3 regions of the Pseudomonas spartinae genome follow, and region 1 is predicted to be linked to each of the others. Evidence: predicted binding sites of a transcription regulator. Region 1 holds the regulator's gene; each other region holds the start of a gene.
The links. Region 1 encodes sigma-54, which starts transcription at its own class of promoters, with help from an activator protein. Its sites were predicted from a motif close to ANTGGCATNNANNTTGCTNT; they were not measured.
Positions count from the first base shown of each region.

Region 2: ACN8M7_RS13790 (flagellar basal body rod protein FlgF) is a predicted target of sigma-54. The motif match lies at 4,903-4,922, and genes of this name have one in related genera.
Region 3: glnK (P-II family nitrogen regulator) is a predicted target of sigma-54. The motif match lies at 7,409-7,428, and genes of this name have one in related genera.

Region 1 covers NZ_CBDAMB010000001.1:309,227-318,831, reverse strand. Annotated here, with positions in the region: gene ACN8M7_RS01555 (YhdP family protein) at 1-544, shown strand, start outside; gene ACN8M7_RS01550 (carbon-nitrogen hydrolase family protein) at 594-1,442, shown strand; gene tldD (metalloprotease TldD) at 1,445-2,887, shown strand; gene yjgA (ribosome biogenesis factor YjgA) at 2,900-3,418, opposite strand; gene pmbA (metalloprotease PmbA) at 3,547-4,893, shown strand; gene ACN8M7_RS01530 (HPr family phosphocarrier protein) at 4,959-5,231, opposite strand; gene rapZ (RNase adapter RapZ) at 5,246-6,103, opposite strand; gene ptsN (PTS IIA-like nitrogen regulatory protein PtsN) at 6,106-6,570, opposite strand; gene hpf (ribosome hibernation-promoting factor, HPF/YfiA family) at 6,583-6,891, opposite strand; gene ACN8M7_RS01510 (RNA polymerase factor sigma-54) at 6,991-8,484, opposite strand; gene lptB (LPS export ABC transporter ATP-binding protein) at 8,621-9,346, opposite strand; gene lptA (lipopolysaccharide transport periplasmic protein LptA) at 9,346-9,605, opposite strand, start outside.
Region 2 covers NZ_CBDAMB010000005.1:233,009-242,613, reverse strand. Annotated here, with positions in the region: gene flgJ (flagellar assembly peptidoglycan hydrolase FlgJ) at 1-1,171, opposite strand, end outside; gene ACN8M7_RS13805 (flagellar basal body P-ring protein FlgI) at 1,186-2,265, opposite strand; gene flgH (flagellar basal body L-ring protein FlgH) at 2,522-3,244, opposite strand; gene flgG (flagellar basal-body rod protein FlgG) at 3,283-4,068, opposite strand; gene ACN8M7_RS13790 (flagellar basal body rod protein FlgF) at 4,115-4,855, opposite strand; gene flgE (flagellar hook protein FlgE) at 5,068-6,438, opposite strand; gene flgD (flagellar hook assembly protein FlgD) at 6,475-7,140, opposite strand; gene flgC (flagellar basal body rod protein FlgC) at 7,160-7,603, opposite strand; gene flgB (flagellar basal body rod protein FlgB) at 7,615-8,022, opposite strand; gene cheR (protein-glutamate O-methyltransferase CheR) at 8,376-9,203, opposite strand; gene ACN8M7_RS13760 (chemotaxis protein CheV) at 9,248-9,605, opposite strand, start outside.
Region 3 covers NZ_CBDAMB010000002.1:206,732-216,336, forward strand. Annotated here, with positions in the region: gene lysA (diaminopimelate decarboxylase) at 1-984, shown strand, start outside; gene dapF (diaminopimelate epimerase) at 995-1,825, shown strand; gene ACN8M7_RS04785 (DUF484 family protein) at 1,822-2,520, shown strand; gene xerC (tyrosine recombinase XerC) at 2,578-3,480, shown strand; gene ACN8M7_RS04795 (HAD family hydrolase) at 3,477-4,178, shown strand; gene sutA (transcriptional regulator SutA) at 4,366-4,689, opposite strand; gene ACN8M7_RS04805 (secondary thiamine-phosphate synthase enzyme YjbQ) at 4,767-5,192, opposite strand; gene ACN8M7_RS04810 (ammonium transporter) at 5,291-6,541, opposite strand; gene glnK (P-II family nitrogen regulator) at 6,874-7,212, opposite strand; gene ACN8M7_RS04820 (accessory factor UbiK family protein) at 7,622-7,882, shown strand; gene ACN8M7_RS04825 (YifB family Mg chelatase-like AAA ATPase) at 7,985-9,478, shown strand; gene ACN8M7_RS04830 (methyl-accepting chemotaxis protein) at 9,480-9,605, opposite strand, start outside.

The DNA of each region.
Region 1 (9,605 bases):
CGATGGCGACTGGCCGGGCTCGCCTGCCTGGTTTTCGCTCAAGCGCTTTTCCGGCAATCTCGACCCCTCGTTGCGCAAGGGCCAGTTCGTCGAGGTGCAGGGCTCGGCCCAGGCGCTGCGCGTATTCGGCCTGCTCAACTTCAACTCGATCGGTCGCCGCTTGCGTCTGGACTTCTCCGACCTGCTCGACAAGGGGCTCAGTTATGACCGGGTCAAGGGCAACCTGCAGGCCACCAATGGTCTGTTCGTCACTCGCGAGCCGATCACCCTGACCGGGCCTTCGAGCAATCTGGAGCTCAACGGCAATCTGGACATGCGCAACGAGCGCATCGATGCCAAGTTGCTGGTGACCCTGCCGGTGACCAACAACCTGCCGCTGGCAGCGTTGATCGTCGGGGCTCCGGCAATCGGCGGGGCGCTGTTCGTGGTGGACAAGCTGCTCGGTGACAAGGTCGCACGCTTCGCCAGTGTGCAGTACGACGTCAAGGGGTCGCTGCAGGATCCTGAGCTCAGCTTCGACAAGCCTTTCGAAAAACCGCAATGAGGTTACGTCTTGGCGTAGGCTGTTACACCAAGCCGCAAAGAGTGTCGCCATGAATCTCGCTGTAATCCAGATGGTCAGCCAGGATGACGTGCAAGCCAATCTGCGCCTGGCTCGGCGTCTGCTGGAGCGCGCTGCGCAGGGTGGCGCGCGTCTCGCCGTGTTGCCGGAGAACTTCGCGGCCATGGGCCGCCGGGATCTGGCCGCCATCGGCCGTGCCGAAGCCCTGGGCGAAGGGCCGATCTTGCCCTGGTTGAAAAGAGTCGCGCGTGACCTCAGTTTATGGGTAGTGGCCGGTACCTTGCCGCTGCCGCCGGACGATGATGTCGAGGGCAAGCCGCGCGCCTGTTCGCTGTTGATCGACGATCAGGGAGAGCGTGCCGCCCGTTACGACAAGCTGCACCTGTTCGATGTCGACGTGGCCGACAACCGTGGCCGGTATCGTGAGTCGGACGACTTTGCCCATGGCCAGCGCATCGTGGTGGCGGATACGCCGGTAGGGCGTCTGGGTCTGAGCGTGTGCTACGACCTGCGCTTCCCCGAGTTATTCGGTGCGCTGCGTGAAGCAGGGGCCGAGCTGATCAGCGTACCGGCCGCGTTCACGGCGGTGACTGGCGCCGCTCACTGGCAGGTGCTGACGCGTGCTCGGGCCATCGAAACCCAGTGCTATGTGCTGGCGGCCGGGCAGGGTGGTGAGCACCCGGGGCAGCGCATGACCTTCGGCCATTCGGCGATCATCGACCCCTGGGGCAGCGTCCTGACCGAGCAGGATCAGGGCGAAGCTGCGCTGCTGGCGTCTCGCGATGCCACCGAGCAGGCAGCCATTCGCCAGCGTATGCCGGTGCAGCAGCACCGCCGATTCTTTTTATCGGACGTAGCACGTCCGATCGTTGTGGAGTGACCATGAATACGATGTTGCAATCCGTCAGCGAGCATCTGCTTGCGCCCGGCAACCTGACCCTCGACAGCCTGAGCTCCGTTCTGGGCGAAGTGGCGGGGCCGGGTATTGACGCCGCCGACCTGTACTTTCAGAGCCAGGTCTCGGAAACCTGGGTGCTGGAGGACGGCATCGTCAAGGAAGGCAGTTTCAACCTCGACCAGGGCGTTGGCGTGCGTGCCCAGTCCGGTGAAAAAACCGGTTTCGCCTACAGCAATGCGATCAGCCTCGATGCGCTGACGCAAGCCGCTCAGGCCGCGCGTTCGATCTCACGGGCCGGTCAGCAGGGGCGTGTGCAGGCGTTCGTCAGCCCGCAGGTCACTCAGCTGTATGCCGAGGGCAACCCGCTGGATGTCATGAGCCGCGCCGAGAAGGTCGAGCTGCTGCAGCGCGTCGATCGCGCCACGCGCGCACTGGATCCGCGCATCAAGCAGGTCACCGTGAGTCTGGCCGGTGTCTGGGACCGCATTCTGGTGGCGGCGCACGATGGCAGTCTGAGCGCCGATATCCGTCCGCTGGTGCGCTTCAACGTCAGCGTCATCGTCGAACAGAATGGTCGTCGCGAGCGCGGCGGTCATGGCGGTGGCGGGCGCACCGACTACAGCTATTTCCTCGATGAAGACCGCGCCATGGGCTACGCCCGTGAAGCGCTGCGCCAGGCGCTGGTCAATCTGGAAGCCATCGCGGCCCCGGCTGGCAGCATGCCGGTGGTGATGGGCGCGGGCTGGTCCGGCGTACTCCTGCACGAAGCGGTCGGCCATGGCCTGGAGGGCGACTTCAACCGCAAGGGCAGTTCCGCCTACAGCGGCAAGGTCGGCGAGAAGGTCGCGTCCAGTCTCTGCACCATCGTCGATGACGGCACCCTGGCCGGGCGTCGGGGTTCGCTCAGTGTCGACGACGAAGGCACGCCGACCCAGTGCACCACGCTGATCGAAAACGGCGTGCTCAAGGGCTACATGCAGGACAAGCTCAACGCGCGCCTGATGGGCGTGGCCGCCACCGGCAACGGCCGTCGTGAGTCCTATGCGCACCTGCCGATGCCGCGCATGACCAACACCTACATGCTGGCCGGTGAGAGCGACCCGGAGGAAATCATTCGTTCGGTGAAGAAGGGCATCTACTGCGCCAATCTCGGCGGCGGCCAGGTGGATATCACCAGCGGCAAGTTCGTCTTCTCCACCAGCGAGGCGTACCTGATCGAGGACGGCAAGATCACCGCCCCGGTCAAGGGGGCGACCCTGATCGGCAACGGGCCGGAGGCCATGAGCCGGGTGTCCATGGTCGGCAACGACCTGGCGCTGGACAGTGGTGTCGGCACGTGCGGCAAGGATGGTCAGTCGGTGCCTGTGGGCGTCGGTCAGCCGACGCTGAAGATCGACGCGATCACCGTCGGCGGCACCGGTGCGTGATGCACTGCTGAGTCAGCGCAGGCCGCGCTGGATCTCGTCGAGCTCGCGGATGTACTTGAACACCTTGCGCGCCGCGGCTGGTGGCTTGTTGCGTGCGGCCTCGTGCTGAGCATGACGAACCAGCCCGCGCAGATGCTGGACGTCGGCTTCGGGGTAGAGTTCGACGAAGCTCTCCAGCGCGCTGTCGCCTTCGGCGATCAGACGGTCGCGCCAGCGCTCGAGGGCATGAAAGCGCTCGTTGTACTCGCGGGTGGAGCTGTCCACCTGGTCGAGCATGGCGATGATCGCTTCGACATCCTGTTCACGCATCAGCTTGCCGATGAACTGGATGTGGCGTTTGCGCGCGGCATTGGCGGTATGTTTCGGCGCATCGGTGAGGGCGCGGCGTAGGGCATCGGTCAGCGGCATCTTGGCCAGCAGATCCGCCTTGAGCGTGGTCAGTCGCTCGCCAAGCTCCTGCAGGGCATGCAGTTCGCGTTTGACCTGGGATTTGCTCTTCTCCAGGGAGAAGTCGTCGTAGGAATCAGACATGGGGTGGGTCCAGAGGGAAACGCCGCCATGATAGCAGTAACCGTGACTGCCGGCCTGTGGGCGGGCAGTCGAGAGCAGGCCTTGAGTGTGCGAATGCTGGGCCTGCGCCAAGAGAATCGGGAGTGGTTATGAGTGAAGTAGAACGCATCGGGCCGCAGGCCTTGCCGGCACTGCAGGAGCAGGTTGAGGCCATTCTCGCCGAGGCCAAGCGCCAGGGCGCCAGTGCCTGTGAAGTGGCCGTCTCGGCCGGCCAGGGGCTGTCCACCACGGTGCGCCAGCGTGAGGTGGAAACCGTCGAGTTCAATCGTGACCAGGGTTTTGGTATCACGCTCTACGTCGGTCAGCGCAAGGGCTCGGCCAGTACCTCGGCCACTGGCGCCGAGGCCATTCGCGAAACCGTGGCAGCGGCCCTGGCGATTGCCAAGCATGCGTCCGAGGACGAGTGCGCCGGCCTGGCTGATGCGGCGCTGATGGCGCGCGAGTTACCTGAGCTGGATCTCTATCACCCTTGGTCAATCACTCCAGAGCAGGCCGTCGAGCAGGCGCTGGTGTGTGAGGCGGCGGCTTTCGCTGCCGATCCGCGGATCAAGAACGCCGATGGCACCAGTCTCAATACCCATCAGGGCTGCCGTGTGTATGGCAACAGCCACGGCTTCATCGGCGGTTATGCCAGCACCCGGCACAGCCTGAGCTGCGTGATGATCGCCGAGGGCGAGGGGCAGATGCAGCGCGACTACTGGTACGACGTCAATCGCCAGGGCGAGCTGCTCGCAGGTGCTGAAGGTATCGGCCAGCGCGCCGCCGAGCGTGCGGTCAGTCGCCTCGGGGCGCGTCCGGTGCCGACCTGCGAAGTCCCCGTGCTGTTCGCCGCCGAGCTGGCCGGCGGCCTGTTCAGTCACCTGCTGGCGGCGATCTCTGGCGGTAACCTGTACCGTCAGTCCTCGTTCCTTGAGGGGGCGCTCGGTCAGCGTCTGTTCCCCGAATGGTTGAGCCTCGACGAACGTCCGCATCTGCCGCGCGCACTGGGCAGTGCGACCTTCGATGGTGACGGCCTGGCCACATACGCCAAGCCGTTCGTGGAGAAGGGGGAGCTGGTCTCCTATGTGCTCGGCACCTATTCCGGCCGTAAGCTGGGCCTGCCGAGCACGGCCAACTCCGGCGGCGTGCACAACCTGTTCGTCACCCATGGCGATGAGGACCAGCACGCGCTGATTCGACGCATGGGGCGCGGCTTGCTGGTCACCGAGCTGATGGGCCAGGGGCTGAACCTGGTGACCGGCGATTACTCGCGCGGCGCGGCGGGTTTCTGGGTCGAGAACGGCGAGATCCAGTTCCCGGTGCAGGAAGTCACCATCGCCGGCAATCTGCGCGACATGTTCCGTCAGATCGTCGCGGTCGGTCGTGACCTCGAGCGCCGCGGCAATATCTGCACCGGTTCGGTGCTGATCGAGAAGATGACCGTCGCCGGCAGTTGAGCACGGCGGAACCGGCAGAAACGACAAGGCCACCCGCGGGTGGCCTTGTCGTTTGTCGGGAGGGCTTACTCGCCTTCGTCGAAGTAGTTTTCGATCAGCTCGACCAGGGCGTTCATCGCCTGATCGTCCTGTTCTCCTTCGGTCGCCAGGTGCACGTTGGTGCCCTTGCCGGCAGCCAGCATCATCACCGCCATGATGCTCTTGCCGTCTACCAGGCTTTCGGCGCTGCGCCCGATACGGACCTGGCACGGGTAGGTGCTCGCCACACCGACGAATTTCGCTGCAGCGCGGGCATGCAGGCCGAGTTTGTTGATGATGGTGATTTCACGTGCTGGCATCGCGGCAGGGTTCCTTAGCTGAGGTCGCGGTGACGCACCTGGACGTTCTTCAGCGAATGTTTGAGCGCCTGGCTGAGGCGGTTGGCCAGGTAAACCGAGCGGTGGTGGCCGCCGGTGCAGCCAACTGCAACGGTGACGTAGGCGCGGTTGCTGGCGGCAAAACGTGGCAGCCATTTCTCCAGATAGGCGAGGATGTCCTGATACATTTCCTCGACCTCCGGCTGCGCAGCCAGATAGTCGATCACCGGCTGGTCCTGGCCCGAGTAATCACGCAGCTCCGGCTTCCAGTAGGGGTTGGGCAGGCAGCGTGCATCGAAGACCAGATCGGCATCCACCGGCATGCCACGTTTGAAGCCGAAAGACTCGACGAGAAAGGCGGTGCCAGTCTGAGTCTGGCCTAGCAGGCGTAGCTTGAGTGTGTCGCGCAGTTGATAGAGATTCAGGCGGGTGGTGTCTATCTTGAGGTCTGCACGATCGGTGATCGGCGCCAGAAGCTGGCTCTCATAAGCGATGGCTTCTGCGAGCGAGCGATTGTCGTTGGTCAGCGGATGACGCCTGCGCGTCTCCGAGAAGCGCTTGAGCAGCGTCTCGTCTTCGGCATCCAGATAAAGCACGTCGCAACGAATATTGCGCTTGCGCACTTCATCGAGCAATTCAGGGAAGCGCTTGAGCTGACTCAGCAGATTGCGCGCATCGATGGAGACGGCAACCTGCGGCAGCAGCATGTCGCTGTGCGGCAGGAAGCGCTCGGCCAGGTCCGGCAACAGGCCGGCCGGCAGGTTGTCGATGCAATAGAAGCCGTTGTCCTCAAGTACATCGAGGGCGGTGCTCTTGCCCGAGCCCGAGCGACCGCTGACGATGATCAGGCGCATGTTCAGTGACCGTTCTGAATGTCCACGACAACCTGGTAGAGATCTTCGCCGCTGCTGGCATGGCGTAGACGTTCACGTACATCCTGGCGGTCGAGCATGCTGGCGATCTGGCGCAGGAGCTCCAGGTGCGCATCGGTTGCTGCCTCCGGTACCAGGAGTACGAACAGCAGGTCGACAGGTGCGCCGTCGATGGCGTCGAAGTCGACGGCAGTTTCCAGGTGCAATACAGCGCTGATCGGTGTACTGCAGCCGGCCAGGCGGCAGTGCGGAATGGCGATGCCGTTGCCGAAGCCGGTGGAACCGAGCTTCTCGCGGGCGATAAGGCTTTCGAAGATGTCCTGGGCATCCAGGTCGGGCAGGTCGCGCGCAACCAGATTGGCGATCTGTTCGAGCACGCGCTTCTTACTGCCGCCCGGCACGTTCACCAGGGAACGGCCGGGGGTCAGGATATTTTCAAGTCGGATCATGGATGGGGAATGTTAGCGGGCCGTGGCGCCTTGCAGGCGTTCGAGCTGCTTTTCCTTGTGCTTGATAAGTTGACGGTCGAGTTTGTCGGCCAAGAGGTCGATGGCAGCGTACATATCCTGATGTTCGGCGTTGGCGACGACTTCGCCGCCGGCGACATGCAGGGTGGCTTCGATCTTCTGCTTGAGTTTTTCGACCTCCATGGTCACCTGTACGTTGGTGATCTTGTCGAAGTGGCGTTCCAGTCGGCCGAGTTTCTCGCCGATATAGTCACGCAGGGCGTCGGTCACATCCAGCTGATGTCCACTGATGTTGACTTGCATACCGCTTTCTCCTTGTTGCCTTGTGTAAGAGACGGGTCTGGTTCGACCCGCCACCGGAACACTTTGGCCTGAAGGCTCGAGGCCTTCAGTCGATCTGGCCTACATCAGTCGCTTGCGCTCACTGGAGGGCGCTATGCCGAGGGACTCACGATACTTGGCGACTGTCCGACGGGCGACTTGGATGCCTTGTGCCTCCAGTAAACCAGCGATCTTGCTGTCGCTCAACGGCTTTTTCGCGTTTTCTGCTGCAACCAGTTTTTTGATGATCGCGCGGATCGCGGTGGACGAGCATTCACCGCCTTCGGAGGTGCTGACGTGGCTGGAGAAGAAGTATTTCAGCTCGTAAATACCGCGCGGCGTGTGCATGAACTTTTGCGTGGTGACGCGCGAGATGGTCGACTCGTGCATGCCTACCGCTTCGGCGATGTCGTGCAGCACCAGAGGCTTCATCGCCTCGTCGCCATAGTCGAGAAAGCCGCGTTGATGTTCGACGATCTGCGTTGCCACCTTCATCAGCGTTTCGTTGCGGCTTTGCAGGCTCTTGATGAACCAGCGCGCTTCCTGCAACTGATTGCGCATGAAGGTGTTGTCGGCACTGGAGTCTGCACGTTTGACGAAGCCGGCATACTGCGGGTTGACCCTCAGGCGCGGCATGGCTTCCTGGTTGAGCTCGACCAGCCAGCGGTCGTTGTGCTTGCGCACGATCACGTCGGGTACGACGTATTCCGGTTCGCTGGATTCGATCTGTGAGCCCGGGCGCGGATTCAGACGCTGGATCAGGTCGATGACCTGGCGCAGCTCGTCTTCCTTGAGTTTGGTGCGCCGCATCAGCTGGGCGTAATCGCGGCTGCCGAGCAGCTCCAGGTAGTCGCCCACCACGCGCTGGGTTTCGTTCAGCCAGGGGGTGTTGGCTGGCAACTGGCGCAGTTGCAGCAGCAGGCACTCGCGCAAATCACGGGCACCGATGCCGGCCGGCTCGAACTGCTGGATGCGGTGCAGCACCACTTCCACTTCGTCCTGCTCGATGTCCAGTTCGGGGTCGAAAGACTCGGTCACTTCCTCGAGGGTTTCTTCGAGGTAGCCATCGTTGTTGATGCAGTCGATCAGGGTGGCGGCGATCAGGCGATCCTTGTCCGACATGGGCGCAAGGTTCAGTTGCCAGAGCAGATGGCTGTGCAGGCTCTCGCCAGTCGAGGTGCGGGTGGTGAAGTCCCACTCGTCATCGTCGTTGCTTGGCAGGCTGCTGGCGCTGGTCTGGTAGACGTCCTCCCAGGCGGTATCCACGGGGAGCTCGTTGGGAATGCGTTCGCCCCACTCGCCTTCCTCGAGGTTGTCGACCGTCGGGGTGGTTTCCTGGTAAGTCTCTTCCTTGCTCGGCGCGGGGGCGGCGCTTTCGGCGCCATCGGCCATCGGGTCGCTGTTGTCGAAGTCGTCGCCATCTTCCTGGCGTTCGAGCATGGGATTGGATTCCAGTGCCTCCTGGATCTCCTGCTGCAGGTCCAGGGTCGACAGTTGGAGGAGGCGGATAGCCTGTTGCAGCTGCGGGGTCATCGTCAGCTGCTGGCCCATCTTGAGGACTAGCGATGGTTTCATTGCAGACCTTAATTTACTGGCGAGTTACGCCTTCCACATCAGGGCGCCGAAGCGCCGCCAGGAAGCAAATTATATGCCTGAATTTCTTGTTTTTGCCTAGGGGTTGCAATATTTCTGTAGCGAAATAACAGGCGACCTACAGGCGGAATTCATGGCCAAGGTATACCTCTTTCACCGTCTGGTTGGCGAGGATGGTCTCGGCGTCACCTTCTGCGATCAGCTGCCCGTCGTTGACGATGTAGGCGGTTTCGCAGATGTCCAGGGTTTCACGCACGTTGTGATCGGTGATCAGGATGCCGATGCCCTTGGTCTTGAGGTGATGGATGATCTGCTTGATGTCGCCAACCGAGATCGGGTCGACGCCGGCGAAAGGTTCGTCGAGCAGGATGAACTTGGGGTTGGTCGCCAGGGCGCGGGCAATCTCCACGCGGCGTCGCTCGCCACCGGACAGGCTCATACCGAGGCTGTCGGCGATATGGTGGATATGGAATTCCTGCAGCAGGTTTTCCAGCTCCGCCTGGCGTCCGGCACGGTCCAGATCCTTGCGCGTTTCGAGGATGGCCATGATGTTGTCCGACACCGACAGCTTGCGGAAAATCGAGGCTTCCTGCGGCAGGTAGCCGATGCCGGCGCGCGCGCGACCGTGCATGGGCTGGTGGCTGACGTCCAGGTCGTCGATCAGTACGCGTCCCTGATCGGCGCGCACCAGGCCGACGATCATGTAGAAGCAGGTGGTCTTGCCGGCGCCGTTGGGACCGAGCAGGCCGACGATCTGGCCGCTTTCGATGCTCAGGCTGACGTCACGCACGACCTGGCGGCTCTTGTAGCTTTTCGCCAGATGTTGGGCTTTGAGAGTGGCCATTACTGCTGTTGATCCGCGGGTTTGTTCTTCGGTTGGATGATCATGTCGATACGCGGGCGCGGCGTGCTGACATTGCCACCTGTGGCGCGACCTGCGTTGACGATCTGGCGGCGGGTGTCATAGACGATCTTCTCGCCTTCGAAGGTGTTGCCTTCCTGAATCACCTTGGCCTGGTCGATCAGCACGATACGCTCGTTGCTGGCGAAGTACTGGATGGTCTTGCCGTAGGCCTTGACGATGTCCTTGTCCACGGCAGGCT
Region 2 (9,605 bases), on a different contig from region 1:
TGGCGCTATCGGCAGCGGCGATTGCCTGATAGGTCTGCATCTTGCGGGCGATCTGCGAGATCTTGCGCGCATAGTTCGGGTCGGTGGCGTAACCGGCCTGCTGCAGCTCCTTGACGAAACGCTCCGGGTTCTCGGTGACGTTCAGCGTCTTCTCATAGCGACCGTTGTTCTGCAGGAAGCTGACGTAGTCGTCAAAGCTTTGCGCATAGGAGTCGTAGGCGCGGAAGTTGGCCGCCTCCCTCACCGCCTTACCGCCCTTGTATTCAGTGGTCAGCACGCGAGCCGACTCGCCATCCCACGTGTTGTGGGACTTGATGCCGAACAGGTTGTGGCTGCTCTGGCCATCGCCAGTGCGAATGATCGACTTGCCCCAGCCGGTTTCCAGCGCGGCCTGCGCCACCAGATAACGCGGGTCAACGCCGATCTTCTCGGCTGCAGCCTCCGCCATTGGCAGCATGGTGGCGACGAATTCCTGCGGCGAGCTGAACGCCGCCTTGCCCGGCGCCAGCGGCGGCTGGGCGATGCGCCGGCCGGTCAAGGCATCGCTGTTGGCCAAGCTCAGACCTGGCGCCTTGGGTGCAGCACTGGCCTGAGCCGGAATCCAGTCATTACCTGCCAGTGCCTTGCCCTCGCCTTCCCCCGCCGACGGCACGATGCCGGCCAACAGGCGATCGGCCAGCTTGCCCGGCACCGCCAGGCGGCGACGGTTGAGCAGTGCCACGTCATCACGGAAACCTTCGCTGTTGGCGACCTTGTCGGCTTTCGCCTCACCTGTCGCGGCAACCGGCTGTTCGATCTGCGCGAAGGGATTGGGACGACTGGACGGATGCTTGATCTTCGACATCTGCCGCACCAGCACATCGGCCAGACCAATGCCGCGCCCTTCCTTGGAGAGCGTTACGGCCAACTGCTGATCATGCATGTCCTGATAGGTCTTGCTCTCGTTGCTGTTCATGAAGTTGCCCTCGCCGAACGCGGCGTTGGCCGAGCGCATGGCCTTGAGCATTTCGTTCATGAACAGCGACTCGAACTCCTGAGCCACCTTGCGGATGTTCTGCTCGGTATCACCGCCCACCTTGAACTGGTTGAGGCGGTTCAGGTCGGTGAAAGCACCGCTATCGACCGGGCTTTTGCCACCGGCCAGCAGGCCGGCTGAGAGTCGGGAATCCATATCGGCGATCCTCCTCAGATCACGATCAGGTCAGCCTGAAGAGCGCCGGCTTGCTTGAGCGCCTCCAGGATGGCCATCAGGTCGGAAGGCGCCGCGCCCACCTGGTTAACCGCGCGGACGATCTCGTCGAGACTGGTGCCCGGGCCGAACTTGAACATCGGCTTGGCTTCTTGCTCGGCGCCCACGCGCGAACGGGGTACCACTGCAGTCTGCCCGCCGGACAGGGCGTCGGGCTGGCTGACGATAGGGTCTTCGGTAATGGTCACGGTCAGGCTGCCGTGGGTGACGGCGGCCGGCTGGACCTTGACGTCCTGGCCGATCACGATCGTGCCGGTGCGCGAGTTGATGATGACCTTGGCCACTGCCTTGCCGGCTTCGACCTGAAGATTCTCGAGGATCGACAGGTAATCGACACGCTGATTGGGATCGAGCGGCGCACTGACGCGAATCGACCCACCATCGATGGCCTGCGCGACGCCTGGGCCGAGCAGGTCGTTGATCTGATCGACGATGTTCTTCGCCGTGGTGAAGTCGGGCCGATTGAGGTTGAGGGTCAGGGTGTTGCCCTGATCGAAGCCGCTCGGCACCGGACGCTCCACCGTGGCGCCACCCGGAATACGGCCAGCGGACGGTACGTTGACGGTGATGCGCGAACCATCGGCGCCGCTGGCATCGAAGCCACCGACCACCAGGTTGCCCTGGGCGATGGCGTAGACGTTGCCGTCGATGCCCTTGAGCGGCGTCATCAGCAGGCTGCCGCCACGCAGGCTCTTGGCGTTACCAATGGAGGAAATGGTGATGTCGATGGTCTGGCCTGGTTTGGCGAACGCCGGCAGGTCAGCATGCACCGACACCGCTGCGACGTTCTTCAACTGCACGTTGCCGCCTGGCGGCACCTTGATGCCGAACTGGGCCAGCATGTTGTTGAAGGTCTGCACGGTAAATGGCGTCTGGGTGGTCTGGTCGCCACTGCCATTGAGACCGACCACCAGGCCGTAACCGATCAACTGGTTGCTGCGCACACCCTGGATCGACGCCAGATCCTTCAGGCGCTCGGCCTGGGTCGGCAGGCTCAGCAGCATGCACGCGAGCATGGTCGCCAGCAGCAGCCAATCGTTGGCACCGCGATGGCGATAGCCACGATGAGCAACGGCGAACTGCCGACGGCACGCCCCTGCCTGTGCCGACTCGAGACGATCAAATCGCGCGCCTCGCTTGGCGCTCGAGGTGACGGTAAAAGCCTTGCGCGCAGAACCGCCAGCCGTCACTCGCGCATACCAGTGAGACAGACGATTGAACAGCACGTACGGGGAATGAGTCAGCCAGGTTTTCATCTACAGCTCCCCGCGATCAGAACGGCCACAGTGGGCTCATGAAGAAACGACTCATCCAGCCGGGTTGGCTGGCATCGGCGAAGGCACCAGTACCCGAATAGGTGATGCGCGCATCGGCGACACGAGTGGAAGACACGGTGTTATCGGTGGAAATATCGTCAGCTCGCACCAGCCCGGAAATACGCATCAGCTCATCGCCGGTATTGAGCGTCATCCACTTCTCGCCACGTACAGCCAGAATGCCGTTGGGCAGCACTTCAGCCACGGTTACGGTGACCGAGCCCGACAGGCTGTTGCTCTGCCCGGCCTGACCGGAGCCGGTGTTGGCGCGCTTGGAATCCCAGCTCGAATCCAGACTCAGGTTGTTGTTGGTCATACCCAGAGCGCTGAGGCTGCGCAGCGGGTTGTCTGGCGCGACGGCCATACCGAACAGATTGGGCACCCCCAGGGTGCCGCTGCTGTCTTTCTGCAGCGCGCTGTTGGCGTTCTTGCTGGCCTGGGTCCGTTCGTTCAGCGAGATGGTGATGATGTCACCCACGCGAAATGCCTTGCGGTCGTCATACAGGCCGTTCTCGAAACCCGCCTGATAGATCGAACCATTGTTCTGTGCAGCCGGAAGTGGCGTACGCGGCAGCACCGGCGCGTAATAGGGATCATCCGGCTTGGCTGTCGGCGCCACGCAACCGCTGACAAGCAGCAAGCCAGCCAACAGGGGGAAACAGAAAATTTGCCGGTTCATAACCACTACCTCGCGGCGTTCACAACAGAGTCAAAAAATCAGAGGTTCTGCGTCACGAAGGACAGCATCTGATCAGCGGTGGAAATCACCTTGGAGTTCATTTCATAGGCACGCTGGGTGGTGATCATGTTCACCAGCTCCTCCACCACACTGACGTTGGAGTTTTCCAGGGTGTTCTGCAGCGTGGTACCCAGACCATTGAGCCCTGGGTTGCCGACCTGTGGCGCACCGCTGGAACCGGTCTCCAGGAACAGGTTGTTGCCGATGGCTTCAAGGCCTGCCGGGTTGACGAAGTCAGCCAGCTGAATGTTGCCGATCACCTGCGGCTGCGCGTTGCCGGCGGTGGTCACCGAAACGGTACCGTCCTCACCGACGGTGAAAGTGCGCACTTCGGCGGGCAGGACGATGGCCGGCTCCAGGGCAAAGCCCTGGGAAGTGACAATCTGCCCGTCGGAGTTCAGATGGAAGCTGCCATCACGGGTATAGGAAACGGTGCCGTTGGGCTGCAGGATCTGGAAGAAGCCACGGCCGTTCACTGCCAAATCCAGCGGCTGCTCGGTGGTCTGCAGGCTGCCGGCGGTGAAGATCTTCTGCGTTCCCACCACGCGCACACCTGTACCCAACTGCAGACCGGACGGCAGTTCGCTGTCCTGGCTGGACTGGCCACCAGGCTGACGACGGATCTGATAGAGCAGATCCTCGAACTCGGCGCGATCGCGCTTGAAGCCGGTGGTCGCAACGTTGGCCAGGTTGTTGGAAATGGTGGTCAGGTTCATGTCCTGGGCGGACAAACCGGTCTTGCTGACCCACAGTGCCGGAAGCATATCGTTTCTCCTCGGGCGCCGGTTTTACGGCGCCGCGTGCTGGTAATTAGCTAATCTGCAAAACCCGCGCCATGGCCGACGAGTTGTCCTCGGCGGTGCGCATCATCTTCACCGACAGCTCGAACTGGCGGGACAGGGAAAGGATTGCGGTCATCTCCTCGACGGCATTGACGTTGCTCGCCTCGAGAAAGCCGGAGGTCACCTCAACGGTGGCATCCGCCAGCACTTCAGGCTGGCCCTTGACGCGAATCAGGCCATCGGTGCCCTTCTCCAGGCTCTTGGGATCCGGGTTGACCAGCTTGATGCGGTCAACTTCAGCCAACACATTGGGGTTCTCACCCAACGCACGAATACTGATGGTGCCGTCCTGGCCGATTTCCACTTTCTGCTCCGGCGGCACGGCAATCGGCCCGGCATTGCCCATCACCGGCAAACCGTTGCCGGTGCGCAACATCCCCAGCGCATCGATGTTCAGACTGGCAGTGCGCACATAGGCTTCGCTGCCATCAGGAGCCTGCACGGCTATCCAGCCCTTGCCGCCCACCGCCACATCCATGTCACGCCCGGTTTCCTGCAGCGAGCCCGGACGAAAATCGGTGGCGGGACGTTCGCTCATGGCAAACACCCGAGCCGGAAAGGTTTCACCGAACAGCGGCATGGAGCGCGCCTGCTCGAAATCACGGCGGAAACCCGTGGTGGAAACGTTCGCCAGGTTGTTGGCGTGGGCGCGCAGCCCCAGGGTGTTGTTCTGCGCTCCAGTCATGGAGACATACAGCATCTTGTCCATGGTAATTCTCCGAGTGGGCGACACGCCCTTGGCTCTTTGCAAGCTTTAAAGCAAGCGCTGTGCCAGCCACGAAAAACAAATACAAGAGACTGATTTAAAAGGATTTTATAGGAAGAGAGAGATTGCAAAGAAAAGCCGGCGGCGGGGTTTTGCCGGCCCTTGAACGGCAAAGCGGCAAGCCTGGCTTGCCGCTTTGCCTCTACCGCCAGTCATCAACGCAGATTGATGATGGTCTGGGTAATGGCGCTTTCGGTCTCGATGGTCTTGGCGTTGGCCTGGTAGTTACGCTGCGCAACGATCAGGTTCACCAACTGGTCGGACAGTTCGACGTTGGAGTCCTCCAGCGCACCTGCCTGCAAGGCGCCCAAGGTGCTGCTGCGTGGCGTACCGACCACCGGCTCACCCGACTCGAACGACTGCACCCAGCCGGTCTTGCCCACAGGGGTCAGCCCCTGAACGTTGGCAAAATTCGCCAACAGCACCTGCCCTTGCACCTTGGACTGGCCGTTGGTGTAGCGGGCGAAGATCACCCCCGTATCGTCGATCTCGATACCAGCCAGCTGACCGGTGGTGTAACCATCCTGGCTCACGGCATTGACCCCGAAGGAGGCGGCGTACTGGGTCGAACCGCGCATATCGAAGGTGAAGGCCTCGCTATCGGCGCCATTGGCCACCATGGTGCCTGGGTTGGCCGGATCCTCTTCAGCCGGCACCCAGTCGGTATCGGCGAGCGCAAAGACACCGTTGGGCGTTCCGACCGGGATGGCGGGTGCATCCAGAGCCGGATTCGCCGGCGTGCTGGCCAGCGGCGTCAACGCCGGATTCGCCAGTTGCCCTGCGGCATCGTAGTTCACTGCATAGCTGAACGGTTGGTTGCTGGTGGGATCACGTGGGTTGACGCCATCGATCAGCACATGCATGACCCAGCCATTGTTAGCCGGAGCTTCGTTCTTGACGAAGTACTGGCTCATCACGTGGGCATTACCCTGCGAATCGTAGATGTTGGTCGAGGTCGACCAGTTGAAGGATTTCGAATCACTCGGGTCGAAGGTCGGCGCCGCCATGGTCCCGGCATTGGCGGGACGAACGGCATTGGAGTTCAGGTTGGTCCGCTGGGAGACGGTGGTAGTCGCCCGGGGCTCCTGCTGGCCAGCACTGACGCGCAGATCAGCCTGCACCGGCAAGACGTTGCCGCTGTCATCGGCCGCATACCCCTGCAGGCGGTAGCCGAAGTTGTTGACGATATAACCATCGCGATCAGTGCCGAAATAACCCGCCCGGGTGTAGCTCATCTCACCGTTGTTGCTGGTCATGAAGAAGCCATTGCCGTTGATGGCCATATCCAGCGCATTGTTGGTGTAGTTGACGTTGCCCTGATTGAACAGCTGCGAAACGTCCGCCAGCAGCACACCGCTGCCCTGAGCGTTCTTGCCGGTACCCAGCACGGAAGCGGCGTAGACATCGGCGAACTCGGCACGAGACTGCTTGAAGCCTGCAGTGCCGGCGTTGGCGATGTTGTTACCGGTGACGTTGAGGTCGCTGGTCGCAGCACGCAGACCGCTAAGACCAATATTGAACGACATGGAAAACTCCTTTGCCGGAACTGCCGGCGGCAATAGTTATTGGCCGATGACCTGCACTTGAGAAAGCGGAACGCTGCCCAGACCAGCAAGGTTGAGCATCAGCTCACTGCCGCCCAAGGTGACGCTGTCGACGTTGGCCGGCAGCAAGGTGTACAGCCCCTTGGTCTCGCCGTCGTAGGTGGCCTGAGCCTCGAATTTATAGGTACCCGGCGGCACCACATTGCCGTCGGAGTCCTTGCCATCCCAGATGAAGCTGACGTTACCGGCAGCCTGCTCGCCCAGGTTGACGCGCGTCACCAGCGAACCGGAATTGTCGTAGACATTGACGTACACGTTGCTGCTGCTGACCGGCAAAACGGTACTGGCCTTGAAGCTCTCGCTGGTATCGACCACAGCTTTCTCGCTCGGCACGATCACCTTGCGCCCGACCAGAGAAGACGCCTGCAGCGCCTGCGAGGACTGGAAGCTGGAAAGCATCGACCCCATGCTGGTGTTGAGCTTCTCGATTCCCTCCACCTGACTGAACTGCGCCAGCTGGGCGATGAACTCACCGTTACCCTGAGGCTCCAGCGGGTTCTGGTTGTTGAGCTGCGCCACCAGCAGGTTCAGAAACTCGTTCTTGCCGAGATCCTTGCTTTTCGGACCTTCCGGCTTGAGCTGGTATTGATCCAATACAGAGCCAGCGCCATTTACGGTACTCATGTGATTTCCTCGTCTCGGCTTACTGACCCAGCGTCAGCACACGCTGCAGCATCTGTTTGGCGGTGTTCATCATTTCAACGTTGGTCTGGAAAGCACGACTGGCTGAGATCATGTCGGCCATCTCCTCGACCACATTGACGTTCGGGTAGTAGACATACCCGTCGGCATTGGCCATCGGGTGATCAGGCTCGTAACGCGGCATCAGGCTGCTCTGATCCTCGATCACACCCAGCACCTGCACACCACGACCGGCCTCATCCTGCTCGGCGAACAGCGAACCACGGTCGCCGTTCTGCGCCTGCTGGAACATGGTGGCGAACACCGGATGGCGAGCACGGTAGGTCTGATCCAGGCTCGAAGACACGGTCTCGGCGTTGGCGATGTTGCTGGAAATGGTGTTCAGGCGAGTGCTCTGGGCGCTCATGCCGGTTCCGGCGATGTTGAAGACACTGGCAAGGGACATGGTCGCGCTCCTTATTCGCCGCGCAGGGCTGCAGTCAGCCCTTTGAATTTGCTATTGAGAAAGGTGAAGCTGGCCTGGAACTGCACCGAGTTCTCGGCGTAGTTCGATTGCTCGATCTGCAGGTCGACGGTGTTCTGGTCCAGCGAGGCCTGGAACGGCGTGCGGTACGGCAGCTCAGCTTCGCCGCTGCTGACGCCTTCGGCCGGGATGTGGCGGCTGTCGGTGCGATTCAGGGAAACGCCACCGCGCTGCATGCGATTGCTTTGCTCGGCCAGGACGCTGGCGAAGTCCAGATCACGCGCCTTGTAGTTCGGGGTATCGGCGTTGGCGATGTTGTTGGCCAGCACCTCGGCGCGCTGGGCGCGGAAACCGAGTGCCTGTTCGTGGATGCCGAGTGCTCTGCCGAAGTTGATGCTCATGTTCCGAACCTTTGCCGCTTGGGCCATGTGGTCTCTGTTACAAGCTACTCAGCAAAGGCTGTGCCAACCAAAATAAACCAATAAAATCAGTCACTTACAAAAATAAACAGCTAACAAAAGCGGCAAGGCGGCAAGGCCTTACCGCCTACTGGCAAGCGAGCGGCAACACCCAGAACGGAGATTGCCGCCCACGGAAATGCGGCGCGCCCCCTGCGCGCTGCCCATGAAGTTGCGTCAGATTGCCGGTGCGCCCTCTCCATCCAGCCATACGCAGCCGAACCACCATGGCCAACCCCAGAAACGCAAACGGGAGGCCATTGGCCTCCCGTTACTGGACTGAACACACCGCGCGGCTATTTGGCCTTGTAGATGATCCCTGGACTGCACTGCACCATCTGGTACTTTTCCGGCAGGCCATTGAGCGCCTCGGAAGCACCAAGGAACAGATAACCACCCGGCTTCAACGTGGCGTGAATGCGCGTGAGGATGTCCTTCTTCACCTCGGCCGAGAAGTAGATCAGCACGTTGCGGCAGAACACGATGTCGAACTTGCCCAGCGCCGCGTAGCTATCGAGCAAATTGAGCGGACGGAACTCAACGCGGCTCTTGATCGGCGCCTTGACCTGCCAGCGACCCGGCCCTTTCGGATCGAAGTAACGCTGCAGGCGCTCCTGTGAAAGCCCCCGGCCCATGGCCAGGCTGTCGTACTCACCGGATTTGCAGTTGCTGAGCATCGACGGCGAAAGGTCGGTGGCAACGATCTGCACACCGGCCTTGAGCTGGCCGAGGTTGCTGCGCTCGAACTCGTCGATGGACATCGACAAGGAATAAGGCTCCTGACCGGACGAGCATGCCGCCGACCAGATGCGCAAGCGCTGAGCCGGATAGGCCTTGATTAGCTCCGGCAGCACGCGACTCTTGAGCACCTCGAAGGGATAGGTGTCGCGAAACCAAAGCGTCTCGTTGGTCGTCATGGCATCGACCACCTGCTCGCGCAGCCCTCCGCGTGGCTGGCTTTGCATACGCTGCACCAGCTCGCCCAGGGTCTTGATGCCGTTCTGTTCCATCAGCTTGTTCAGACGGCTGGAGACCAGATACTGCTTGTTGCTACCAAGCAAAATACCGCAGGCCTTTTCCAGGAAAGTCCGGAACTGCTCGAAATCCAAATTACCTGAAGACACTAATGCCGCCTCACCAACCATAACGTTCGCCAAAGGTCGTCCCTTCAGCCCCCTTCCGATACACGAATGCGATCGACCACACGCGCTGCCAGATCATCTGGCTTGAACTTGGCAAGGAAGTCATCAGCCCCCACCTTCTTCACCATCGCCTGGTTGAACACACCGGAAAGCGAAGTATGCAGGAGGATATGCAGCTTCTGCATGCGCGGATCGCTACGAATCTCCGTGGTCAGGGTGTAGCCGTCCATTTCCGGCATCTCGATGTCGGAAATCAGCATCAGCAATTCCTTGTCAGGATGCCGCCCTTCCTCCGCCATTTTCTTCAGGTAATTGAGCGCCTCGCGGCCATCATTCAGCGCGGTCACTTCAACACCAACAGTCTGCAGGCAGCGCGAAACCTGT
Region 3 (9,605 bases), on a different contig from region 1:
GTCCTGGCCGCTGGCGGCGAACCGCAGCGCATCGTCTTCTCCGGCGTCGGCAAGAGCCGCGACGACATGCGCCGCGCGCTGGAAGTCGGCGTGCACTGCTTCAACGTCGAGTCCAGCGTCGAGCTGGAGCGCCTGCAGAAGGTCGCCGCCGAACTGGGCGTCAAGGCGCCGGTCTCGCTGCGCGTCAACCCGGACGTGGACGCCGGTACTCACCCGTACATTTCCACCGGTCTCAAGGAAAACAAGTTCGGCATCGACATCGAGCAGGCCGAGGCGGTTTACGCCCGCGCTGCCGAACTGCCGAACCTGGAAGTGATCGGCGTCGACTGCCATATCGGTTCGCAGCTGACCACCCTCGAGCCCTTCCTCGATGCGCTGGATCGCCTGCTGCTGCTGGTCGACAAGCTGGCCGCGCGCGGCATCATCATCAAGCACCTGGACCTCGGTGGCGGCCTCGGCGTGCAATACCGCGACGAACAGCCACCGCTGGCCGGCGACTACATCGCCGCCGTGCGCAAGCGCCTGGCCGGTCGTGACCTGTCGCTGGTGTTCGAGCCGGGCCGTTTCATCGTCGCCAATGCCGGCGTGTTGCTGACCCAGGTCGAATACCTCAAGCACACCGAGCACAAGGATTTCGCCGTTATCGATGCGGCGATGAACGACCTGATCCGTCCTGCCCTCTACCAGGCCTGGATGGACGTGTCGCCGGTGCAGCCACGTCAAGGCGAAGCGCGTAACTACGACTTGGTCGGACCGATCTGCGAGACCGGCGACTTCCTCGCCAAGGATCGTCAACTGGTGCTGGAAGAAGGCGACCTGCTGGCCGTGCGTTCGGCCGGCGCCTACGGCTTCGTCATGAGCTCCAACTACAACACCCGCGGCCGCGCCGCCGAGGTGCTGGTCGATGGCGAGCAGGCGTATGAAGTGCGTCGTCGCGAGACCGTCCAAGAGCTCTACGCTGGCGAAAGCCTGCTGCCGGCCTGAGGGCGACGTCATGCTATTGCGCTTTACCAAGATGCACGGCCTGGGCAATGACTTCATGGTTCTCGACCTGATCAGTCAGCACGCCCACGTGCAGCCCAAGCACGCCAAGCAGTGGGGCGACCGCCACACCGGCGTCGGCTTCGATCAGTTGCTGATCGTCGAGCCGCCGAGCCACCCGGACGTCGACTTCCGTTACCGCATCTTCAACTCCGACGGTTCGGAAGTGGAGCAGTGCGGCAACGGCGCGCGTTGCTTCGCGCGCTTCGTGCTGGACAAGCGTCTGACCACCAAGAAGGTCATTCGCGTCGAGACCAAGAGCGGCATCATCGAGCTGCGCGTGCAGAACGACGGGCAGGTCTGCGTCAACATGGGCGCACCGCGCCTGCAGCCGGAACAGGTGCCGTTCCAGGCCGAACAGGCGGCGTTGAACTATCGCGTCGAGGTCGACGGCCAGGGCGTCGAGCTGGCTGCGCTGTCAATGGGCAACCCCCACGCCGTGCTGCGCGTCGACAGCGTCGACAACGCCCCGGTGCATACGCTCGGGCCGAAGCTGGAACACCATCCGCGCTTCCCGCAGCGGGTCAACGTCGGCTTCCTGCAGGTGCAGAACCGCAAGCAGGCGCGTCTGCGCGTGTGGGAGCGTGGTGCCGGTGAAACCCAGGCCTGCGGCACCGGCGCCTGCGCCGCAGCCGTGGCAGCGATTCGTCAGGGCTGGATGGATTCGCCCGTGCAACTGGAGCTGCCGGGCGGCAAACTGTCCATCGAATGGGCAGGCGAAGGTCAGCCGGTTATGATGACCGGCCCCGCTGCCCGCGTATACGAAGGACAGGTTCGCCTATGACCGACCAGCAGGATTCGCCCAAGCCGCTCGACTCGGAGACGGTCGCCGCCTATCTGCGCCTGCACCCGGAATTCTTCATCGACCACGATGAACTGATTCCCGAGCTGCGCATTCCACATCAGCGCGGCGATACCGTGTCGCTGGTCGAGCGCCAGGTCAAGCTGCTGCGCGAGCGCAACATCGAGATGCGCCATCGCCTCGGCCAACTGATGGACGTGGCGCGCGACAACGACCGCCTGTTCGACAAGACCCGGCGCCTGGTACTCGACCTGCTCGATGCCGGCAGCCTGGAAGAAGTGGTCGGCATTGTCGAAGACAGCCTGCGCCACGAGTTCCAGGTGCCTTTCGTCGGCCTGATCCTGTTCAGCGACAACAAGCTGCCGGTCGGGCGCTCGGTCAGCTCCGCCGAAGCCCATCAACAGGTCGGCGGTCTGCTCAGTGGCGGCAAGACCATCTGCGGCGTGCTGCGCCCGCACGAGCTGGAATTCCTGTTCGGCAAGGAAGACGCCGCGCAGGTCGGTTCTGCCGCCGTAGTCAGCCTCAATCATCAGGGCCTACATGGCATTCTCGCCATTGGCAGTGTCGATCCGCAGCACTACAAGAGCTCGCTGGGCACGCTGTTCCTCGGCTACATCGCCGAAGTCCTGGCGCGTGTTCTGCCCAGCTTCGCCACACCGCTGCGTTCGGTACGCTAGGTCGTGTAGGGTGGATGACCAAGCTCATCCACCCTCGACCTGCTCGGAATCCGGCACGTGACACTTGAAACCCATCTCGATGCCTACCTCGAACACCTGCGCCGCGAGCGCCAGGTGTCGGTGCATACCCTCGACGGCTATCGCCGCGATCTGGGCAAGCTGCTGGCATTCTGCGAGGCCGAAGGCCTGAGCGACTGGGCCGGGCTGGATACACGCAACCTGCGCCGCCTGGTCGCCCGCCTGCATCAGCAGGGCCTGTCCAGCCGCAGCCTGGCACGCCTGCTCTCGGCCACCCGTGGCCTCTATCAATACCTGCTGCGTGAAGGCCTGTGTCGCCACGACCCGGCCACCGGCCTCAGCCCGCCGAAGCGCGAACGACGCCTGCCGCGCACCCTGGACGCCGACCGCAGTGCGCAACTGCTCGACGGCGCGGTGGAGGACGACTTCATCGCCCGCCGCGACCAGGCCATGCTAGAGCTGTTCTACTCCTCAGGCCTGCGCCTTTCCGAGCTGGTTGGGCTGGACCTCGATGGTCTGGACCTGCCTGCCGGCCTGGTACGCGTGCGCGGCAAGGGCAACAAGGTGCGCGAGCTGCCGGTCGGCAGCCAGGCGCGCGAGGCGCTGGAACGCTGGCTGCCACTGCGCAAGCTGGCCAACCCCGCCGACGGCGCCGTATTCATCAGCCAGCAAGGCCGACGCCTCGGGCCGCGTGCGGTACAGCTACGCGTGCGCCAGGCGGGCGTGCGCGAGCTGGGTCAGCACCTGCATCCGCACATGCTGCGCCACAGTTTCGCCAGCCACATGCTGGAATCCTCGCAGGATCTACGCGCGGTGCAGGAGCTGCTCGGCCATGCCGACATCGCCACCACGCAGATCTACACCCACCTGGACTTCCAGCACCTGGCCAATGTCTATGACCAGGCCCACCCCAGGGCCAAACGCAAAGGCGGTTCCGAATGAGCATTGAACTGATCACCTTCGACCTCGACGACACGCTGTGGGACGTCACGCCGGTGATACAGGACGCCGAAGCAGCGCTACGCAACTGGCTGGCCTTGCATGCGCCGCGCCTGGGTGCGGTACCGATCGAGCACCTGTGGGCCGTGCGCAGCCGTCTGCTCGACGCCGAGCCGATGCTCAAGCATCGCCTCAGCGAGCTGCGTCGACGCATTCTGTTTCATGCCCTGGAAGACGCCGGCTACCCGCACAGCGAGGCGCAGACGCTGGCCGAAGCCGGGTTCCAGGTATTTCTCAGCGCCCGCCATCAGGTCGCCCTGTTCGCCGAGGTGCACCCGACGCTGGAGGCACTGGCCGAGCGCTTCATGCTTGGCGTGATCACCAACGGCAACGCCGATGTGCGCCGCCTGGGCCTGTCTGAGTATTTCCGCTTCGCCCTGTGCGCAGAAGAGCTGGGCATCGGCAAACCCGACCCCAAGCCCTTCCGTGAAGCGCTCAGCCGCGCCGGGGGCGTGGCGGCCGCGCGTGCCGTGCATATCGGCGATCACCCCAGTGACGACATTGCCGGCGCCCAGGCGGCCGGGATGCGCGCTATCTGGTTCAACCCGCAAGGGCGAGCCTGGGAGGGTGAAACGACACCAGATGCGCAGATCAGCAGCCTGGCCGAGTTGCCCGCGCTGCTGGGTAGCTGGATGCGTTAGTGCCCGCAGGGTGCGCAGGGTGCGCCATGCGCACCGCCTGATACACGACAAGATTGGTCCCTACGCGACACCGCACCACTGAGGGAGCAATTCCTCACGTCGCGCAGCGACGGCCCGAAGGTTGGCAACCGGGATGGCAGGCACAAAAAACCCGCCGCAGGGGCGGGTTCCTTGCAGCGAGCCGTCCTCAGATGGGGCGGCTGCCGTATTTGCTGTCGGGCTTCTTGGGTGGGTCGGCGACCACATTGGGCTCCACCTCCTGCACCTTGCCGCCACGGGAGAGAAACTCCTCCATGGCCTTGGCCAGAGCATCACGCTCCTTCTGCTTGGCTTCGACGCTGGGCATCTCGTCGACTTCAACGGCTTTGGCCTTGCTCTTCTTGCCGCTGGCTACGACCTCGCCATCGCTTTCGTCGTCGCCACTGTCACCGTCATCGGCAGCAGCCAGCTCCTCTCCCTCGTCCTCGTCAGCCCCATCCAGATCGTCTTGTTCCAGGTCTTCGTCGCTCATGTTCAACCTCATGACTTGCGAAAAGCAGGTTAGTTATAGCCCAGTCGCGCGATGTGCACCGCACCACTGGAAAAAAATCAAATAGCCTCGCCATGCAGGGTCGCCACCACTCGCCGAGCACCGCCATGATCGCGATGCTCACCGAGATAGATGCCCTGCCAGGTCCCGAGTGCCAGCTGCCCATGCTGTATCGGCAGCTGAAGCTGAAAGCCCAGCAGACTGCCCTTGAAGTGTGCCGGCAAATCATCCGGCCCTTCGTAATCGTGTTCGTAGCCCGCCTCACCCTGCGGCACCAGACGGTTGAAGAAACGCTCGAAATCGCGGCGTACCGCGGGATCTGCGTTCTCGTTCACCGTCAGCGACGCCGAGGTGTGCTGCAGCCACAGATGCAACAGACCGACACGCACCTGCGCCAGTTCCGGCAATGCAGCCAGCACCTCCTCGGTCACCAGATGAAAACCGCGCTCACGCGGACGCAGGCTGATGATGCGTTGCTGCCACATGCCGTTCTCACTCTCGATGGCTCCAGCGCGCGCATTCTAGCGCGCTGCCAGAAAAAACAAAGGGCGCCCGAAGGCGCCCTTTGCGATTTACCGGAGGATCACTTGTTGGTGAATTCCGGGTAGGCCTCCATACCGCACTCGGCGATATCCACACCCTCGTATTCTTCTTCTTCGCTGACGCGCAGACCGATCACCGCCTTGATGATGCTCCAGACGATCAGGCTAGCGACGAATACCCAGGCGAAGATGCTGCCGATACCCAGCAGCTGAGCGCCCAGCGAAGCATCGCTGTTGGTCAGGCAGACGGCCAGCAGGCCCCAGATGCCGACCACACCGTGTACGGAGATGGCACCGACCGGATCGTCGAGCTTGAGCTTGTCCAGGCCGAGGATGGAGAACACCACCAGCACGCCACCGACGCCACCGATCAGGGTCGCCTGCAGGGCGCTCGGGGTCAGCGGCTCGGCAGTGATGGCCACCAGGCCAGCCAGGGCGCCGTTGAGCGCCATGGTCAGGTCGGCCTTGCCGAACAGGATGCGGGCGACGATCAGCGCGGCGATCAGGCCACCAGCAGCGGCCATGTTGGTGTTGGTGAACACCTGAGCCACGGCGTTGGCGTCTTCGATGGTGCTCATCTTCAACTGCGAGCCACCGTTGAAGCCGAACCAGCCCATCCACAGGATGAAGGTGCCGAGGGTCGCCAGCGGCAGGTTGCAGCCCGGAATGGCGTTGACCTGGCCATTGGCGCCGTACTTGCCTTTACGAGCGCCCAACAGCAGCACACCGGCCAGAGCGGCAGCAGCGCCGGCCATGTGCACCACGCCGGAACCGGCGAAGTCGAGGAAGCCGGCTTCGTTGAGGAAGCCCGAACCCCATTTCCAGAAGCCCTGTACCGGGTAGATGAAGCCGGTCATGACCACGGCGAAGGCCAGGAAGGCCCACAGCTTCATACGCTCGGCAACGGCACCGGAGACGATCGACATGCAGGTCGCGGCGAACACTACCTGGAAGAAGAAGTCCGAACGAGTCGAGTAGTAGGGCGCATCGTCGCCACCAGCCAGCACGGCTTCGACGCTGTTCTCGTCACCGATCAGGAAACCCAGGCTGGGGAAGATGCCGCCTTCCGGGCTGGAGTACATGATGTGGTAGCCGATCACCAGATACATGACGCTGGCCACCGCGTAGAGCGCGATGTTCTTGGTCAGGATCTCAGTGGTGTTCTTGGCGCGCACCAGGCCGGACTCGAGCATGGCAAAGCCAGCTGCCATCCACATCACCAGGGCACCACAGATCAGAAAGTAGAAGGTATCGAAGCCGTACTGCAATGCAGTCAATGCTGTGTTATCCATTTTTCACCTCTTGCCGGCGCTTTTGTTGTGCGCTGTTCGGTTAAAACGTCCAGGTTGGCGCCGGACGCGTTCCGCATGCTTTACAGGTCGTTGCTACGCTCGCTCTGGATCACCGGAACCCTGCGCCGTGAGGCGACCAGGTATTCCCATCACTAGGCCGAGCACGAGACCTGAAGAGGGTCTGGCACAGCAGAGCGGCGAGGCATCGCCAGCTCCGGCATTCGCCCCCGAAAACAGCGCTAGGCCAGAATTCGAGGACAAAAAGGCTCCTAGCCCTGCGAAAGTTCGCAGAGTCATGGGTTTACTCCTGGGGCGTGGGGTTCGGAGGCTGTTTAGATCGCGTCGGTATCGGTTTCGCCGGTACGGATACGAATCGCCTGTTCCAGGTTGACTACGAAAATTTTGCCGTCACCGATCTTGCCGGTGTTGGCAGCCTTGGTGATCGCCTCGATAACGCGATCCAGTTGATCGTCAGCGATGGCCACGTCGATCTTCACTTTGGGCAGGAAGTCGACCACGTACTCGGCACCGCGATACAGCTCGGTATGGCCTTTCTGGCGGCCGAAGCCTTTGACCTCGGTGACGGTAATGCCCTGCACGCCGATCTCCGACAGCGACTCGCGCACGTCGTCCAGCTTGAACGGCTTGATGATGGCAGTGACTAGCTTCATGAAACTCTCTCCCGTGTAAGGTGGACTTGCCCCAGGAATTGCGAACCCGGCTCAAGTCTAAGCGCAGTGTCTGGCTTTTGTAATGCACCGACCGCTCCAGCCTGGCGTGGTCGATACCCACCAACCGCTTCCAACGAAACACTCCCCGCTTCGCCTGCCGCACCGAAACTGCGTCGATGCATGCGTCGCAGGGGTATAAGCAGAAAGCTTGCCATCTCGCGCAAAAGCCCGATCCACAAGGCCTTCACATACTTCGAGCTACAGTGACCGGTCATTCAAGCCAAATGCAACGCACGAATTTGGTGCGCCCACGTATCATCGAATGCTCAAAAAGTGTGCAACCCACCCTCGACCGACCTGCCGGTGGCTGCGTGCTACACTGCCGACCGTCTGTTTACGGAACCTGATCATGCTGCCGCCGAAAGCCCTGCTCGATACCCTCAGTAGCCATGCCTCACGTCTTTTCAGTGGCGACAGCCCGCTGCCGCGCGCTGAGCTGGAAGCGCAGTTCAAAGCCCTTCTGCAGAGTGGATTCAGCAAGCTCGAGCTGGTCAGCCGTGAAGAATTCGACAGCCAGATGGTGGTACTGGCCCGCACCCGCGCCCGCCTCGAGGCGCTGGAAGCCAAGGTCGCCGAACTGGAAGCCAAACTGAACCCGCCCGCCGACTGAACCATCGGAACATTGAGAGCGCAGGCAAAGGCGGTTTAACGCCTTGCCCCAATGCAGAGCGTTTTCAATGACCGCCCAGGCGGGCCTGATCAAGGAGTGATCATGTCCCTGGCCATCGTCCACAGCCGCGCCCAGGTCGGCGTCGAAGCGCCGGCGGTTACCGTCGAGGCACACCTGGCCAACGGCCTGCCCTCCCTGACCTTGGTGGGTCTGCCGGAAACCGCGGTCAAGGAAAGCAAGGATCGCGTACGCAGCGCCATCCTCAATGCCGCCTTCGAATTCCCCAGCAAGCGCATCACCTTGAATCTGGCCCCTGCCGATCTGCCCAAGGACGGTGGCCGCTTCGACCTCGCTATCGCCCTCGGCATTCTCGCCGCCAGCGGTCAGGTGCCTGCCCAGGCCCTGGACGAATACGAGTGCCTGGGCGAGCTGGCCCTGTCGGGCGCCGTGCGCCCGGTGCAGGGCGTTCTGCCAGCGGCACTGGCCGCGCGCGCGGCCGGGCGCACCCTGCTGGTGCCACAAGCCAATGCCGAAGAGGCGAGCCTGGCATCAGGGCTGAAGGTGATTGCCGTGGAGCACCTGTTGCAGATCGCTGCGCACCTCAATGGCAGTGCGCCTCTCGAACCTTACGCCGCCCAGGGCCTGCTCAGGCAGAGCCTGCCCTACCCGGACCTGGCCGAAGTGCAGGGCCAGCTGGCTGCCAAGCGTGCTTTGTTGGTTGCCGCCGCCGGCTCGCACAACCTGTTGCTCAGCGGCCCGCCCGGCACCGGCAAGACACTGCTGGCCAGCCGCCTGCCCGGCCTGCTGCCGCCGCTGGAGGAAGGCGAAGCCCTGCAGGTCGCGGCGATCCATTCGGTGGCCAGCCACACGCCGCTGCAGCACTGGCCACAGAGACCCTTTCGCACCCCGCACCACAGCGCGTCCGGGCCGGCACTGGTAGGTGGCGGCAGTCGCCCACAGCCAGGCGAAATCACCCTGGCGCATATGGGGGTGCTGTTTCTCGATGAGTTGCCGGAGTTCGACAGGAAGGTCCTGGAGGTGCTGCGCGAGCCACTGGAGAGCGGCCATATCGTCATCGCCCGGGCGCGCGACAAGGTGCGGTTTCCCGCGCGTTTCCAGCTGGTCGCCGCCATGAACCCCTGCCCATGCGGTTATCTCGGCGACCCGAGCAACCGCTGTCGCTGCACGCCGGAGCAGATCCAGCGTTACCGCGCCAAACTGTCAGGCCCGCTGCTGGACCGCATCGACCTGCACCTGACGGTCGCACGCGAAACCACGGCCCTCAATGCCCCACCACAGGCTGGCGAAAGCACGGCCCTGGCGGCCGCCAAGGTTGCGCGCGCACGCCAACGCCAGTTGCAGCGCCAGGGCGTGGCCAACGCCTTTCTCGACCTGCCCGGCTTGCGTCAGCATTGCGCACTGAGCGATGTGGACCGCCAGTGGCTGGAGAGTGCCTGCGAACGCCTGGGACTCTCCCTGCGCGCCGCCCATCGCGTACTCAAGGTCGCGCGCACCCTGGCCGACCTGGCGGACGAACAGCAGATCAGCCGCGCACACCTGGCTGAAGCGCTGCAGTATCGCCCTGCCGCAGGCTGACTCAGCGGAAGCGCTCGACCTCCTGACGCAACTGCGCGGCCAGGCGATCCAGCTCGCGCGCGGTGTCGGCCAGGTTGGCCACCACTTCGCGCTGCTCGCCGTTGGCCTGGGCGATGCTCTGCAGATT